3 regions of the Pantoea sp. X-Soil-OKNW-713 genome follow, and region 1 is predicted to be linked to each of the others. Evidence: predicted binding sites of a transcription regulator. Region 1 holds the regulator's gene; each other region holds the start of a gene.
What was found. Region 1 encodes CRP, which controls carbon source genes, mostly activating them, when cyclic AMP is high. Its sites were predicted from a motif close to ATGTGANNNNNNTCACAT; they were not measured.

Region 2: a site for CRP is predicted at 2,596-2,613, ahead of AC6I8R_RS09215 (6-phosphofructokinase). Genes of this name have one in related genera too.
Region 3: a site for CRP is predicted at 2,506-2,523, ahead of AC6I8R_RS24595 (PTS sugar transporter subunit IIB). Genes of this name have one in related genera too.

Annotation. Positions count from the first base shown of each region.
Region 1 is NZ_AP035995.1:4,041,128-4,045,488, reverse strand. It holds gene AC6I8R_RS18935 (YccS/YhfK family putative transporter) at 1-1,459, opposite strand, end outside; gene crp (cAMP-activated global transcriptional regulator CRP) at 1,518-2,150, opposite strand; gene AC6I8R_RS18925 (OsmC family protein) at 2,453-2,857, shown strand; gene AC6I8R_RS18920 (phosphoribulokinase) at 2,949-3,818, opposite strand; gene AC6I8R_RS18915 (YheU family protein) at 3,880-4,098, opposite strand; gene AC6I8R_RS18910 (hydrolase) at 4,101-4,361, opposite strand, start outside.
Region 2 is NZ_AP035995.1:1,986,355-1,990,715, reverse strand. It holds gene AC6I8R_RS09225 (PTS sugar transporter subunit IIC) at 1-1,164, opposite strand, end outside; gene AC6I8R_RS09220 (PTS sugar transporter subunit IIB) at 1,157-1,471, opposite strand; gene AC6I8R_RS09215 (6-phosphofructokinase) at 1,482-2,462, opposite strand; gene dld (D-lactate dehydrogenase) at 2,898-4,361, shown strand, end outside.
Region 3 is NZ_AP035997.1:201,815-206,175, reverse strand. It holds gene AC6I8R_RS24615 (beta-glucoside-specific PTS transporter subunit IIABC) at 1-704, opposite strand, end outside; gene AC6I8R_RS24610 (hypothetical protein) at 1,004-1,174, opposite strand; gene AC6I8R_RS24605 (hypothetical protein) at 1,160-1,348, shown strand; gene AC6I8R_RS24600 (LacI family DNA-binding transcriptional regulator) at 1,331-2,272, opposite strand; gene AC6I8R_RS24595 (PTS sugar transporter subunit IIB) at 2,609-2,926, shown strand; gene AC6I8R_RS24590 (PTS sugar transporter subunit IIC) at 2,937-4,283, shown strand; gene AC6I8R_RS24585 (glycoside hydrolase family 1 protein) at 4,264-4,361, shown strand, end outside.

The DNA of each region.
Region 1 (4,361 bases):
TGCGTGGCAGCAGGAACTGCGCGCCATTCAGCGACAGCAACTGGAGCGAATACACCGCCGTCACCGTAAAGCCAATCATTGACCAGCCGTAATATTTACGTGTCACCAGATAGCTGGCGAGGGTGATCGCCAGCATAAACAACAGGGTGATGGATTCCGGTACGTCAAAGCGTAACGAGGCGGCAGCAATCAACAGCCCGGCAAAGGTGCCGAGCGCTCGGTGCTGAATTCTTACCCGCGTGGCGCTGTAGCCATTCTGGCTGACGAACATGGTGGTCATCAGAATCCAGTAAGGTTTGGGGATGTTGAAGAACAGCGCCAGCGCGCTACCAAACATCAGCATCACGGCAAAACGTGCAGCGGTGCGTAAGGCGGGGGATTTCAGCGACAGATAGCTGCGCAGCGCCGGAAAAAACGGCAGACGCCGTTGGCGGTCGGCCATCAGATCACGGGTATACAGCGGTTTCTGGGTGCGCAGCACGCGCGCAATGCGGCTGAAGTGATACAGGCAGAAATTCCCCACCGGATTGTCCGGGTGCTGGCGGGCAATTTTTTCCAGCGCACCCAGCTGCTTATCCATTTGAAACCGTTCCGGCAGCTGATGATACAAAATGGCATCGGCCAGCAAGCGCAGACGGGCGGAGATGGTCTTGGCATTCCAGCGAATCACCGCTTCTGCATGGCTCTGCTCCACCAGCTTTTGCACTTCTTCCGGCTGATGCAGGCTGACGGAGATATGTTCCTGCAAATCGAGCGCCACCTGAAAGGCACGCGTCAGGCGTTTGTGGCTGTTATCGCGGCTGGCCGACAGCATATGCATTTGCTGGTAGCAGGTGGTGATCAGATCTACCGCTTTCTGCTGGCGCGCCAGCAACGGCGGCAGCGCTTTCTCCGGGTCGGTCAGCTGCGTCAACAGGGTATATTTGGCATCGCAATAATCCGCCAGCTCACGGTACAGCAGGCTCAGCGACTCGCGCATCGGCTGCTCTTTCCACAGCCAAAACCAGAACCAGTTGAACAACCCATACCACAAGGTCCCGCCGATATAGAGCAGCGGCGGCACCCAGATCGGCATACGTCCCACCAGGCTCAGGGTAAAGATGGAGGCAATCAGCGTGGCAGGCAACAAGCGGCCATGCAACGGGCTGATCTCACCCGTCACGCCCACTAATAACGGCAGCACCAGCAGAATCAGCGGCAGGGGGACGTGATAATCCGTCAGCCACTGGATCAGAAAGCTGCCGGTCGCAAACAGGGAACCACCAATAATCAGGCGTTTAAAAAAGCGTTTATGCGGCGTATCAAGACCGGCGATGTTGCAACAGGCGGGCACTAAGGAGAACAGCAAGCCTTTTTGCAGGTCGCCAAACAGCCAGCCGAGGGCCACGGGCAGGCACAGCACCAGCGTTTGCCGCAGGGCATAGTTCACTTCGGGATGATAGATGATTCGACGCCACATCAGCTCATCGCAGACAAAAACGGCGTGATGCTGCCATCACGCCGTGGGTGAGAAGAAATTAGCGGGTGCCGTAAACGACGATGGTTTTACCATGTGCGGAGATCAGGTTTTGATCTTCCAGCATTTTCAGAATACGGCCAACTGTCTCGCGTGAGCATCCGACGATCTGACCAATTTCCTGACGGGTGATTTTGATCTGCATCCCGTCCGGGTGGGTCATGGCATCGGGCTGTTTGGCCAGATTGAGCAGCGTCTGCGCAATGCGACCGGTCACATCAAGGAAGGCAAGGTTGCCCACTTTTTCTGATGTCACCTGTAGGCGACGCGCCATCTGCGCCGAAAGACGCATTAAAATATCCGGGTTTACCTGAATCAGCTGACGGAATTTTTTGTAGGAAATTTCAGCCACTTCGCAGGCAGTTTTGGCTCGTACCCAGGCACTACGTTCCTGACCTTCTTCAAACAGGCCAAGCTCGCCGATGAAATCCCCCTGATTGAGGTAGGAGAGAATCATCTCTTTGCCTTCTTCATCCTTGATCAGCACCGCAACGGCACCTTTCACGATGTAGTAGAGCGTTTCCGCTTTCTCACCCTGATGAATCAGGGTGCTTTTGGATGGATATTTGTGAATATGGCAATGGGACAGGAACCATTCGAGTGTAGGGTCTGTTTGCGGTTTGCCGAGAACCATTCGCTATTATCCTCTGTTGTAATCGTGCCCAAAACACAGGGGGCAGTTTTCCCTGTCAGGCGGTGAAATCGTAGAGCGCTTCCTGTTAAGGAAAATTATTCGGGTGGACTCTTAAGCCAGGCTTCTGATTCTTCCCGCCTTCGTCTATTGCGACGAAAATATTTTCAGCTCTGTTTGTAGCACAGCTTTTGCTAGCTGTCTTCTGTTGTCTCGCTTCAGCAAAAGGGCGATTAGTCTGGATTGCTGTTTCTCAGGTGAAAGCGTACTCTGGCGGCAAATCAGCCTATTCAGGAGAAAGAATAATGCAGGCACGGGTTAAATGGGTGGAAGGGCTTACCTTTCTCGGAGAATCCTCATCAGGTCACCAGATATTAATGGATGGCAATTCGGGCGACAAAGCACCGAGCCCGATGGAGATGGTGCTGATGGCGGCAGGCGGTTGCAGCGCGATTGACGTCGTGTCGATCCTGCAAAAAGGGCGCAATGATGTGAAGGATTGTGAGGTCAAACTGACCTCGGAACGTCGTGAAGAAGCGCCACGCATTTTCACACATATCAACCTGCATTTTATTGTTACCGGCAAAGCGCTGGGCGATAAAGCGGTGGCGCGAGCGGTTGATCTGTCGGCTGAGAAATATTGCTCGGTGGCGATTATGCTGGGCAAAGGGGTAGAAATCACCCACAGTTACGAGGTTATCGAACTTTAGCACGAACGTAGCGGAGCGATTTATCGTGCGGATTTTTCCCGCAGCGATCTCGGGATCGCGCAATAAATCGCGCCGTTACGGTTATGTTTGATTATTCGATGCGTTTGCCTTCAATCAGTCGCTGCACCAGCGGCGTCATAATCAGCTCCATCGCCAGCCCCATTTTGCCGCCGGGCACCACCAGGGTGTTCATATGCGAGATAAAGGAATCCTGAATCATCGCCAGCAGATAGGGGAAGGCAATACCTTCCAGACCACGGAAATGGATCACCACAAAGCTTTCATCCAGTGATGGAATTTCACGCGCAGCAAACGGGTTAGACGTATCGACGGTAGGTACGCGCTGGAAGTTGATATGGGTGCGTGAGAACTGCGGGGTGATGAAGTTGATGTAATCCTCCATCGAACGCACCACCGAATCCATCACCGCTTCGCGTGAATGGCCGCGCTCGCTGGTGTCGCGAATCAGCTTTTGAATCCACTCAAGGTTGACGATCGGTACCACACCTACCAATAAGTCGACGTGTTCAGCCACGTTGTGCTGCTGCGTCACCACCCCGCCGTGCAAGCCTTCATAAAACAACACATCGGTGTTTTCCGGCAGCGGCTGCCACGGGGTGAAGGTGCCCGGCACCTGATTCCACGGCACGGCTTCGTCATAGGTATGCAGATATTTGCGCGACTGACCAAGACCGGTTTTACCGTATTGCTTAAAGGTTTGCTCCAGCAGGCCAAAATCGTTGGCCTCCGGGCCGAAATAGCTGATATGACGGCCAAGGTCGCGCGCTTTGCGGATCGCCATGTCCATCTCAGGGCGCGTGTAGCGATGAAAACTGTCACCTTCGACCTCCGCCGCATGCAGGTTCAACTGCTGGAATATTTTGCGGAAGGCAAGGCTGGTGGTGGTGGTTCCGGCGCCGCTGGAACCGGTAACGGCAATGATCGGATGCCTGGCTGACATAACAAAGCTCCCTGTGAAGTCCGGCGATGAGCATTGTTAGCACGAAAAGCCGGGATGTGCATTAGCCGCGAAATTCACCGCGTGCCATGATATTGACGGTTTCGTGCAGTTCTGACCACACCAGCACAGCGTCACCGCGTTCCAGTTGGCGACGCACATCAGCGACTTTTTGCGCCAGACTGCGCTCCTGTTCACCGTAGTCGGTGCCTTCGCGTAATACAAAGGCTTCGATCAGGTTTTCCAGCGTTTCAGCTTCAAGTTGTTGCCACGGAATAATCACGATCATACATCCAGGTAAGTTGATAACCACTGCGGCACGCGTTGTTCCAGCCACATTTGCGGTCGTAGCAGCGTACCGCCAACAAAGCCGACATGGCCGCCTTGCTGTGTCAGCTGATATTGAATCGAGGACGACAGTTGCTCCGGCTTCGGTATTACTGCGTCGGTCATAAAGGGATCGTCCTTAGCATGGATGATCAGCAGCGGTTTGCGTACCCCGGTCAGCAGCGGCATCGCGCTGGCCCGATGATAATAATCGCCTGC
Region 2 (4,361 bases), 2.1 Mb from region 1:
CAGAATGGCCGGCAGCAGCGTTATAAACAGACCGTGGACAAAGCCGCCGATCATCGCGCCGCGACGACCGCCGAGCGCGTTACCAAACACCCCAGCGGTGCCTCCGGCAAAGAAGTTGGTCAGCAGGCCCGGTAAAATCATTGCCAGACCGAACATCGGGAACACCAGCATGCCAACGACCGACCCAAGGGTGGTGGCGAGGAAGCCCACGATCACCGCATTCGGTGCATAGGGGAACATCACCGGGCAGTCGAGTGCCGGTTTAGCATCCGGTACGATGCGCATCGCGATACCGCGGAAGGCAGGTACCAACTCATTCAGCAGCAGACGCACGCCGCTATACAGTACAAATACCCCGCACACGAACTGAATCGATTGCATAAAGGCGTACATCAGGTAGTTCATACCGCTGCTGTACTGGGCGATAAACGCCGGGCCTGCCGCCAGCGCCGGGATCAGGTACATCGGCACCATCACCACCGCCATCGACAGATAGGTGTCTTGCAGGAATTTGAAGTTATCCGGCAGCTTCAGGTCTTCAGTGGAACGCGAGCCTTTGCCAACCACCTTCGCCACTGCCGCCGTCACCAGGTAGCCAATGGTGCAGAAGTGGCCGAGCGCAACATCATCCGAGTCGGTAATGCGGCGCACCACCGGTTGTGCCAGTGCTGGCATCACCACCGCCATCACACCACCAAAAATGCCGCCGGTAAGGATCAGAGGTAAGCCTGTCAGCCCCGCTTTGTAGCCGATCACCGCACCGATAGTCGCCATCCACAGCAGCGCCTGTCCGGTCAGGAAGATGTATTTGAACGGTGTCAGACGGGCAATGATGATGTTGACAATAAAGATCACCAACAGCGTCAACGCTACCTCTGAACCCAGCTCGCGGTTCGCTAACCCGGCGATGGCAGCAACATCGGTGATATAACCCTGCATGCCAAAGCCGTGGGTAAAGATGGTATTCAGGAAGGTCAGCGTACCGACAATGATGTTGATACCCGCCATCATAATTAAGAAACCGAGCAGGGTTTTAAAGGTGCCTTCCACCACCTTGCCTGCGGATTTTTTTTGCAACAGCAGACCCACCAGGGCAATAAAGGCGATCAGAATCGATGCCTGCCCTAACAGATCTTTGACCAGGAAGTTAATAACACTATTCATGGCTGGCAACCTTCATGTTGTGTTCTTTCATAAACGCCACGATCTTTTGCTCAATTTCCGCCTTATCGGTCAGCTTGTTGAGAATAATCACGCGCTTCATCTGTTCCGGGCTGGCATCGGCATTTAATACATCGGCAAAGGCTTTCTGCGTTAAAATCATGTCGGATTTAAACGCATTGGCTTCAGAAATGGTGGTGTGATCGATATCTGCATCAATTTCTAACTTTTTTAATACCGCTTTGGCGCTCATTTCGATGGCGAAACTGGATCCCAGACCACATCCGCACACACATAATATTTTCAGCATGGCTATCTCCTCACAGAATATGCAGTTGTTTAGCGAGTTTGTAATGATGCCCTTCGGTGTCAACCAGGCGTTTTTTCATGCTTATTAAATCAATGGGTATCGGTTTATTGCTGCCATTAATAATGACGGCTTTATTGCGCATTCCCGACTGAATACAACGCGCCACTTCGCTGGCCATAATGGTGCCCTGATAAATTTCTTCACAGGTGGGTTCACCATTACGCAGGCCGTAACCGATGATGGTTTTACGGATACGCACACCAATCAAAGGTTCAAGTTGTTTAATTAAGGTATCGATCGCCCCCTGGAACCCCGGCGAATATTCGCGGGTATAGGCTTCCGAGCACAGAATAATCACGCTGTTTTGCTGCGCCAGACGTGCCGTGACCCGTTCCGCCAGCTCATGCGGCGGAATCTGGCACTCGGGGATCAAGGCAAAATCTGCATTGGATTTAATCGCTGATTGCAGGGTTAATTCGCCACAATAACCACCCAGCAACTCCACCATAAATACGCGCCCCGGCAATCCACGTCCGGTGTTACGTAATTTCGCCACTTCCTTCAGCACCTGTTCACAGGCGGTGGAAAAGCCAATGGTATAATCGCTGCCGAATACATCGTTATCGATGGTCATGCCAACGCCAAAGCAATTGACGCCAAATTCACTCAGAATATGAAGGAATTGCAGCGACCCATCACCTCCGGCCATAATTAATACGTCAATGCGTAGCGATTTAAGTTGTTTCGCTATGGCTTCATATTCCGGGCGAATTAGTTTTCGCGTTGGCCGTCCTGATTGCATCACCGGGATCGCCGCGATGGCATAATCCACCAGATCACGCTGCGATATTTCTTGATGTTTATTTTCCAGCAAACCCGGAATGCCGCCGTTAAATAACACCATGTCCGCCTGAGTTAAGCGAGAAATCTGAAAGATAAAGTTATTTATGCCGGTAACATCACCACCGCTGATCACCATGCCAATTCTCATTATCCTGCTCCTTACGCTGCGCTTCTGACAGCCATTCTTCCGGTGAAGAGGATTTGTATTTGCTATGGAGATCACATTATTGCTACGAATTTATCCACCCAGGTCATTGACAAAGATATTTACAGACCTAATTTTGTGATGTTAATCACATGGTAAATTTTTCCAAAGACATGGAATTATTATAAAATTCATCACGTTATATATTTTTCACACCTCTGCCTGTCTGGCCCGATTTAACAATTTATTTGTCTTTTTGCTTTGCCTCTATTTTGTGATAACCCGCGCATTTTTATTGGTACGCCGCGGTTTTTCCGCGCGAGATAAAGGGATAATGCTTCAGTGCGTTATTTTAACTTTAGTGCCGATGAATGATTGACATAGCGCCGTATCCGCCTGTCCAATAACCCGGCAGACACATGACACAGAAGAGAAAACATGACATCCCCGCAGGAAATGTTGCGTCAACTGAGTGACGTGGTAGGTGAAAAACAGCTGTTAACCCATTCTGATGATAAGGCCTGGTACACCAAAGGATTTCGCGTCGGGCGCGGTGAGGCACTGGCCGTGGTGCTCCCCCAGACGTTATTACAACTGTGGCAAACCCTTCAGGTATGCGTGGCGCACGACGCCATTATTCTGATGCAGGCATCAAACACCGGCGTAACCGGCGGCTCGACGCCGGACGGCAACGATTACGATCGTGAGGTGGTGATTGTCAGCACCCGCCAGTTACAGGGCGTGCAGGTCATTGATGAGGCGCGACAGGTGATCGCCTTCCCCGGCACCACCCTGACGGAGCTGGAGCAAACATTGCAACCGCTGGGGCGTGAGCCGCACTCGGTCATTGGTTCGTCCTGTATTGGTGCGTCGGTGGTCGGCGGCATCTGCAACAACTCCGGTGGCTCGCTGATTCGCCGTGGTCCGGCGTTTACCGAAAAATCGTTATTTGCCCGTATTCATGATGATGGTCGGCTGGAGATGGTCAACCATCTCGGCATTGCGCTGGGTGACACGCCGGAAGCGATGCTGGAAAATCTCACCCGTCAGCAGTACCAAACCGGTGACCAACCCGACTGGCAGGGAAAGATCTGGGCGGATGACTACGCTGACCGTCTGCGCGACGTCAGCGCCGACAGCCCTGCACGCTTTAATGGCGATCTGCGTTATCTGCATGACAGTTCGGGTAGCGCAGGTAAAGTGGTGGTGTTTGCGGTGCGTCTTCCTACCTTCGAAGCCAGTGCTGGCAGCGACACCTTCTATATCGGCACCAACGATGAGTTGGTGCTGGTGGAACTGCGCCGCTATCTGCTGACGCGGATGAGTGAATTGCCGGTGCAGGCGGAGTATATCCACCGTAACGCCTTTGACCTCACCGTGCGTTACGCCAAACATATGTATCTGGCAATTCGCAAACTCGGCCCGCAGGCGATACCGCGCCTGATGGCCGGCAAAGCCAGGTGGGATGTGCGCGTCAGCCACCTGAAATTTTTGCCACGCAATTTTGTTGATCGGGTGCTGCAATTCTTTAATCAGATCACTCCGCGCTTTGTCGCGCCACGCATCATGGATTACCGCAGCGCGTATGAACATCATCTGATGATTAAGGTGGAGTCAGCGCAAACCGCTGAATTGCAGGGGTTACTGGCAGATTTTTTTGCCAACCACAGCGGTGATTTCTTCCACTGCGATGCACGCGAAGCAGCAGATGCCTTCCTGGTGCGCTTTGGCGTGGGCGGCTGCACCATCTCCTACTGTGATGCGCTGGGCTACAACCCGAATGAGCGTCTGGTGGCGTTTGACGTGGCGTTGCGTCGTAATGATGATGCCTGGCGTTTAACGCTGCCGGATCACCTGGCGGCGCAGGTGCAGGTCGATTCCTGCTGCGGGCATTTCTTCTGC
Region 3 (4,361 bases), on a different replicon from region 1:
GAGACACGTTCAGCAAAACGTTCGATGTACGACATCAACCAGACGGTAAGGATGATGGGCAGTACCGAACCGGCATAATCCGCCAGCTGGAACGGCAAACCGAGGAAATCCACCGGCTTGCCGCTGGCGAGCATTTTACCCAGATCCGGATGCAGCAGCGCGCCGGCAATGGTCATCGCCAGAATCGCGTTACATTCGAATTTCAATGCCGCGCCATAGGCAAGCAGCACCGGCAGGAAGAAAAACGCTGCGTCGGAGATGATATTCAGCAACTGCCACGTTGGGCTGCTCTCGTTCATCACGCCGGTGAGTTTGCAGATCGCCAGCAGCGCTTTAATCATCCCGGCCCCGGTAATCGCCGGGATCACCGGGGTGAAGGTGGTGGAGATCACGCTGATGATTTGAGAAACGATACCGCCACGCTCTTGTTTGGCCTGGGGCGTGGTCGTAGGTTTGTTGCCGCTGGTGGCTTTTTCCAGTACGCGGAATACCCGTTGTACATCGTTACCCACCACAATCTGGAACTGTCCACCGCGTTCCACCACGCTGATCACGCCGGGTAATTTTTCAATCTGCTCGCTGTTGACCGCAGCACGATCGTTAAACTCCATCCGCAGTCGGGTGGCGCAGTGCGTCAGGGTACGGATGTTTTCGCCTCCGTTGACCAGACGCAGGATTTCATCAGCTAACTCGTTATGACTCATCATTTTCCCTTTTCGTTAAGGCAAAAAAAAAGACCAAAACAAAAATGCACTCCAGAAAAGACTGGAGCTGGCATTTTTATTTTGGTCTTGCCTGCCGAAGCAGTAGCACGCCGCAATAAAACGTATGTGGATGTTGCGGCGGGAGTATTCAGCACGCTCTGCAACATTGGCAATTACTAATAATAAAAATTGTGAAGCTGCGCAATTATTTCTCAGCGCATCAGACAGGAGATTACCGAGAAATCATCTTCATCTATATGAAAATATGATAATTCAGATGGGGTAGCGCACGTCTGCGGCTAAAAACGCTCACCGCAAACGGTGTGGGTAATAGGAAAATCGTTCGGATTCAGGTGCCAGTGCCAGCGCTCCTTCGGCAACACATTTTCCACCGTCTGATACAGTTCACCGCTGGTGATGCCGCATTTGAGACGCTCCAGCCAGCTGACCACCGTGTGATAGTAGCCCACCGTCAGGGAAAACCGGTCGCCCAGCGCGATCAGTTTGTCGCGGGGATAGAGAGTGGCCAGGCTGAAACGGTCACCGGTGGCGGCGATCCCGGTGCGACTCGTGGTGCCGATACCACAGCTTGCCAGCAGCTTATCCGTCTCCTCACTCCGGTGGTGTCAGCGCGGAATGATTAAGTTTCCGCGTAACGTACAGGAACCCAACATATCTTGCGTCTTTCTCGTCAGCCAACCAACAATTCTGGCTGCCATCGCATCCAGTGAATACTCAATGGCTGGAATGGTGGGAATGCCCGGTAAATGGACTGAACCGGCCAAGCTGAACACCATAATGTCGCCCGGCACCGATTTATTAAAGGCCTGTAGCTGGGCAATAACCTGTTGTGCTTCCTGGTCGTTGGCCGTCAACAACGCATTAAAATTCAGGGTACTGGCATTGTTGAGCAGCACCTGAAGCGCGACCGATGCAGAGGGCGCATCCATAAACACCAGATTACGATTATAGGGCAGGAGGTTATTTTCCAGCGCGAGCTTATAACCACTCAGTACCTGCTCGCCTGCGTTACCGGCCTCGGGATAGATCAAAGCAATCTGGCGCTTACCCTGGCTGATCAGATAGTTACAGGCGGTCTCAGCGGCAAAACCGTGGTCAAACTGGATGCTGTTGGGCCAGTCAGTTTCGGCACAATCGACCAGAATCACATTGTCATCCTGGATATCGAGCGGGAAGCGCGCGCCAATGATTAGCACGTCATCGCACAAGCCACAGCTCAGTTCATCGAGCGCATGTAACACATCGGCTTTGTTGTTGGCGAAGCGTAACAGGAGATGTTTCTGGTGCTGGCTGAGTTGTTTTTCCAGCGCATACAGGTAGCCGGTAGTTTGGTTGATGTTTTCCTGGGCGCAGATGACGCCAATACAACCGGTAGACTGACTGAAGAGTGACTGAGCAATAACGTTAGGTCGATACTTGAGTTCGTCAACCGCTTTGAGCACTGCCTGACGGCTGGCTTCCTTCACTCCGCGCGAACCACTCAACACCCGAGAAACCGTGGCTTTTGACACCCCGGCTAAGCGCGATACATCGTTGATCGTAGACATCTTTCTCTCCGGAAACCCTGAGCAAACTTTAGCCAGCAGAAGTATAACGACTTCCCTTATTGTTGGAAACCGGTTTTCCATTTTCGCGCAAAATCACCATCCCTGTAGCGGCGCGATTTATCGCGCGGTTTTTTAACTATGCCAAAAAGATGCGCGATAAATCGCGCCGCTACGGGTTGAAATAATGATGTTTTGTGATGCGAATCTAATAAAAAAAGCGCCGATTTATCAGAAATTGATGCGGGTCACACTTCGTTCAACCTTTCATGGAAACCGGTTTCCGTATGATATCCAATCGTAACCACATTGAGGCATAGCTTTGAAGGATGGATGACGATGATCAGGATTATGTTGTGTTGTTCGGCGGGGATGTCCACCAGCATGCTGGTACGCAAAATGAAAGAGGTGGCGCAGGAACGCGGTCTGGCCGTTGAAATTGATGCGTATGGCGTGACCGAATTTGACGAGCAGTTTGCGCGTTATCAGGTGGTGCTGCTGGGACCTCAGGTGAAATACATGCTGAAAACGCTGGCCGACAAAGCGGCAAGCGCCGGGATCCCGGTCCAGCCGATCGAGATGATGGACTACGGTATGCAGCGCGGCGACAAAGTGCTGGATTTCGCGCTTTCGCTTATTGAGGCGGCTCACGAATAAAGGTGATGGTATGAGTTCGTTATATCAGTCGATGATTGGCGTTATCGAAAAAGCGATCACGCCGCTGGCCGGACGTCTCGGGCAACAGAAATACATCATAGCGATCCGCGACGGCTTTACTGCCGCGCTGCCGTTTATGATTATCGGTTCTTTCATGCTGGTATTTATCTTCCCGCCATTCTCGGCCACCACCACCAACGGCTTTGCCCGTGCCTGGCTGGATTTTTCCGCGACTTACCGTGAGCAACTGATGTTGCCGTTTTACCTCAGCATGGGGGTCATGACCTTTTTTATCTCGGTGGGGATTGGCGCAAGCCTCGGGCGGCAGTTCTCGCTCGATCCGGTAATGTCGGGGTTACTGGCCTTTATGGCGTTTCTGCTGGTGGCCGCACCTTACTCCAACGGTACTATCTCCACAGCCTATTTATCCGGGCAGGGGATATTTACCGCGTTGATCACCGCGATTTATTCGACGCGGGTTTACGCCTGGCTGAAGCACAACAACATCACCATCCGCTTACCCAAAGAAGTCCCAACCGGTGTGGCACGTTCTTTTGAAATCCTGATCCCGGTGGTGGTGATCATTGGCACGCTGCACCCGCTCAATCTGTTTATCCAGGCGCAGACCGGGATGATTATTCCCGAAGCGATTATGCATCTGCTTGAGCCACTGGTGTCGGCGTCTGACTCGCTGCCAGCGATCTTGTTGTCGGTGCTGCTTTGTCAGTTGTTCTGGTTTGCCGGTATTCACGGGGCGTTGATCGTCACCGGGATTATGAACCCATTCTGGATGGCTAACCTCTCCGCTAATCAGGCGGCACTGGCGGCGGGCACCGCGTTGCCGCACATCTACCTTCAGGGATTCTGGGATCATTACCTGTTGATCGGGGGTGTGGGCTCCACCTTACCGCTGGCTTTCCTGCTGTTGCGCAGCCGCACCACCCATCTGCGCACCATTGGCAAAATGGGTATCGTGCCGAGCTTCTTCAACATCAATGAACCGATAATGTTCGGCGCGCCGATCATTATGAATCCGATGATGTTTATCCCCTTTGTCTGCGTACCGATGGTTAACGCCATCCTCGCCTGGACCGCCACCAGGATGGGCTGGCTGGCCCAGGTGGTGTCGCTCACGCCCTGGACCACACCGGCACCAATTGGTGCATCCTGGGCTGCCAACTGGGCGATCAGTCCGGTGGTGATGTGCCTGATTTGCATGGTGATGTCAGCCCTGATGTACCTGCCTTTCCTGCGTGCGTATGAACGTTCCCTGATGAAATCTGAAGAACAAAAAGCCCAGGAACAGGCGGCGACAACTCAATCCGGAGAGAAACGTAATGAAGTATCAGTTTCCTGAGAATTTTTGGTGGGGCAGTGCCAGTTCGGCCCTGCAAACAGAAGGTGCCAGCGATAGCGGCGGAAAAAGCGCCACCAC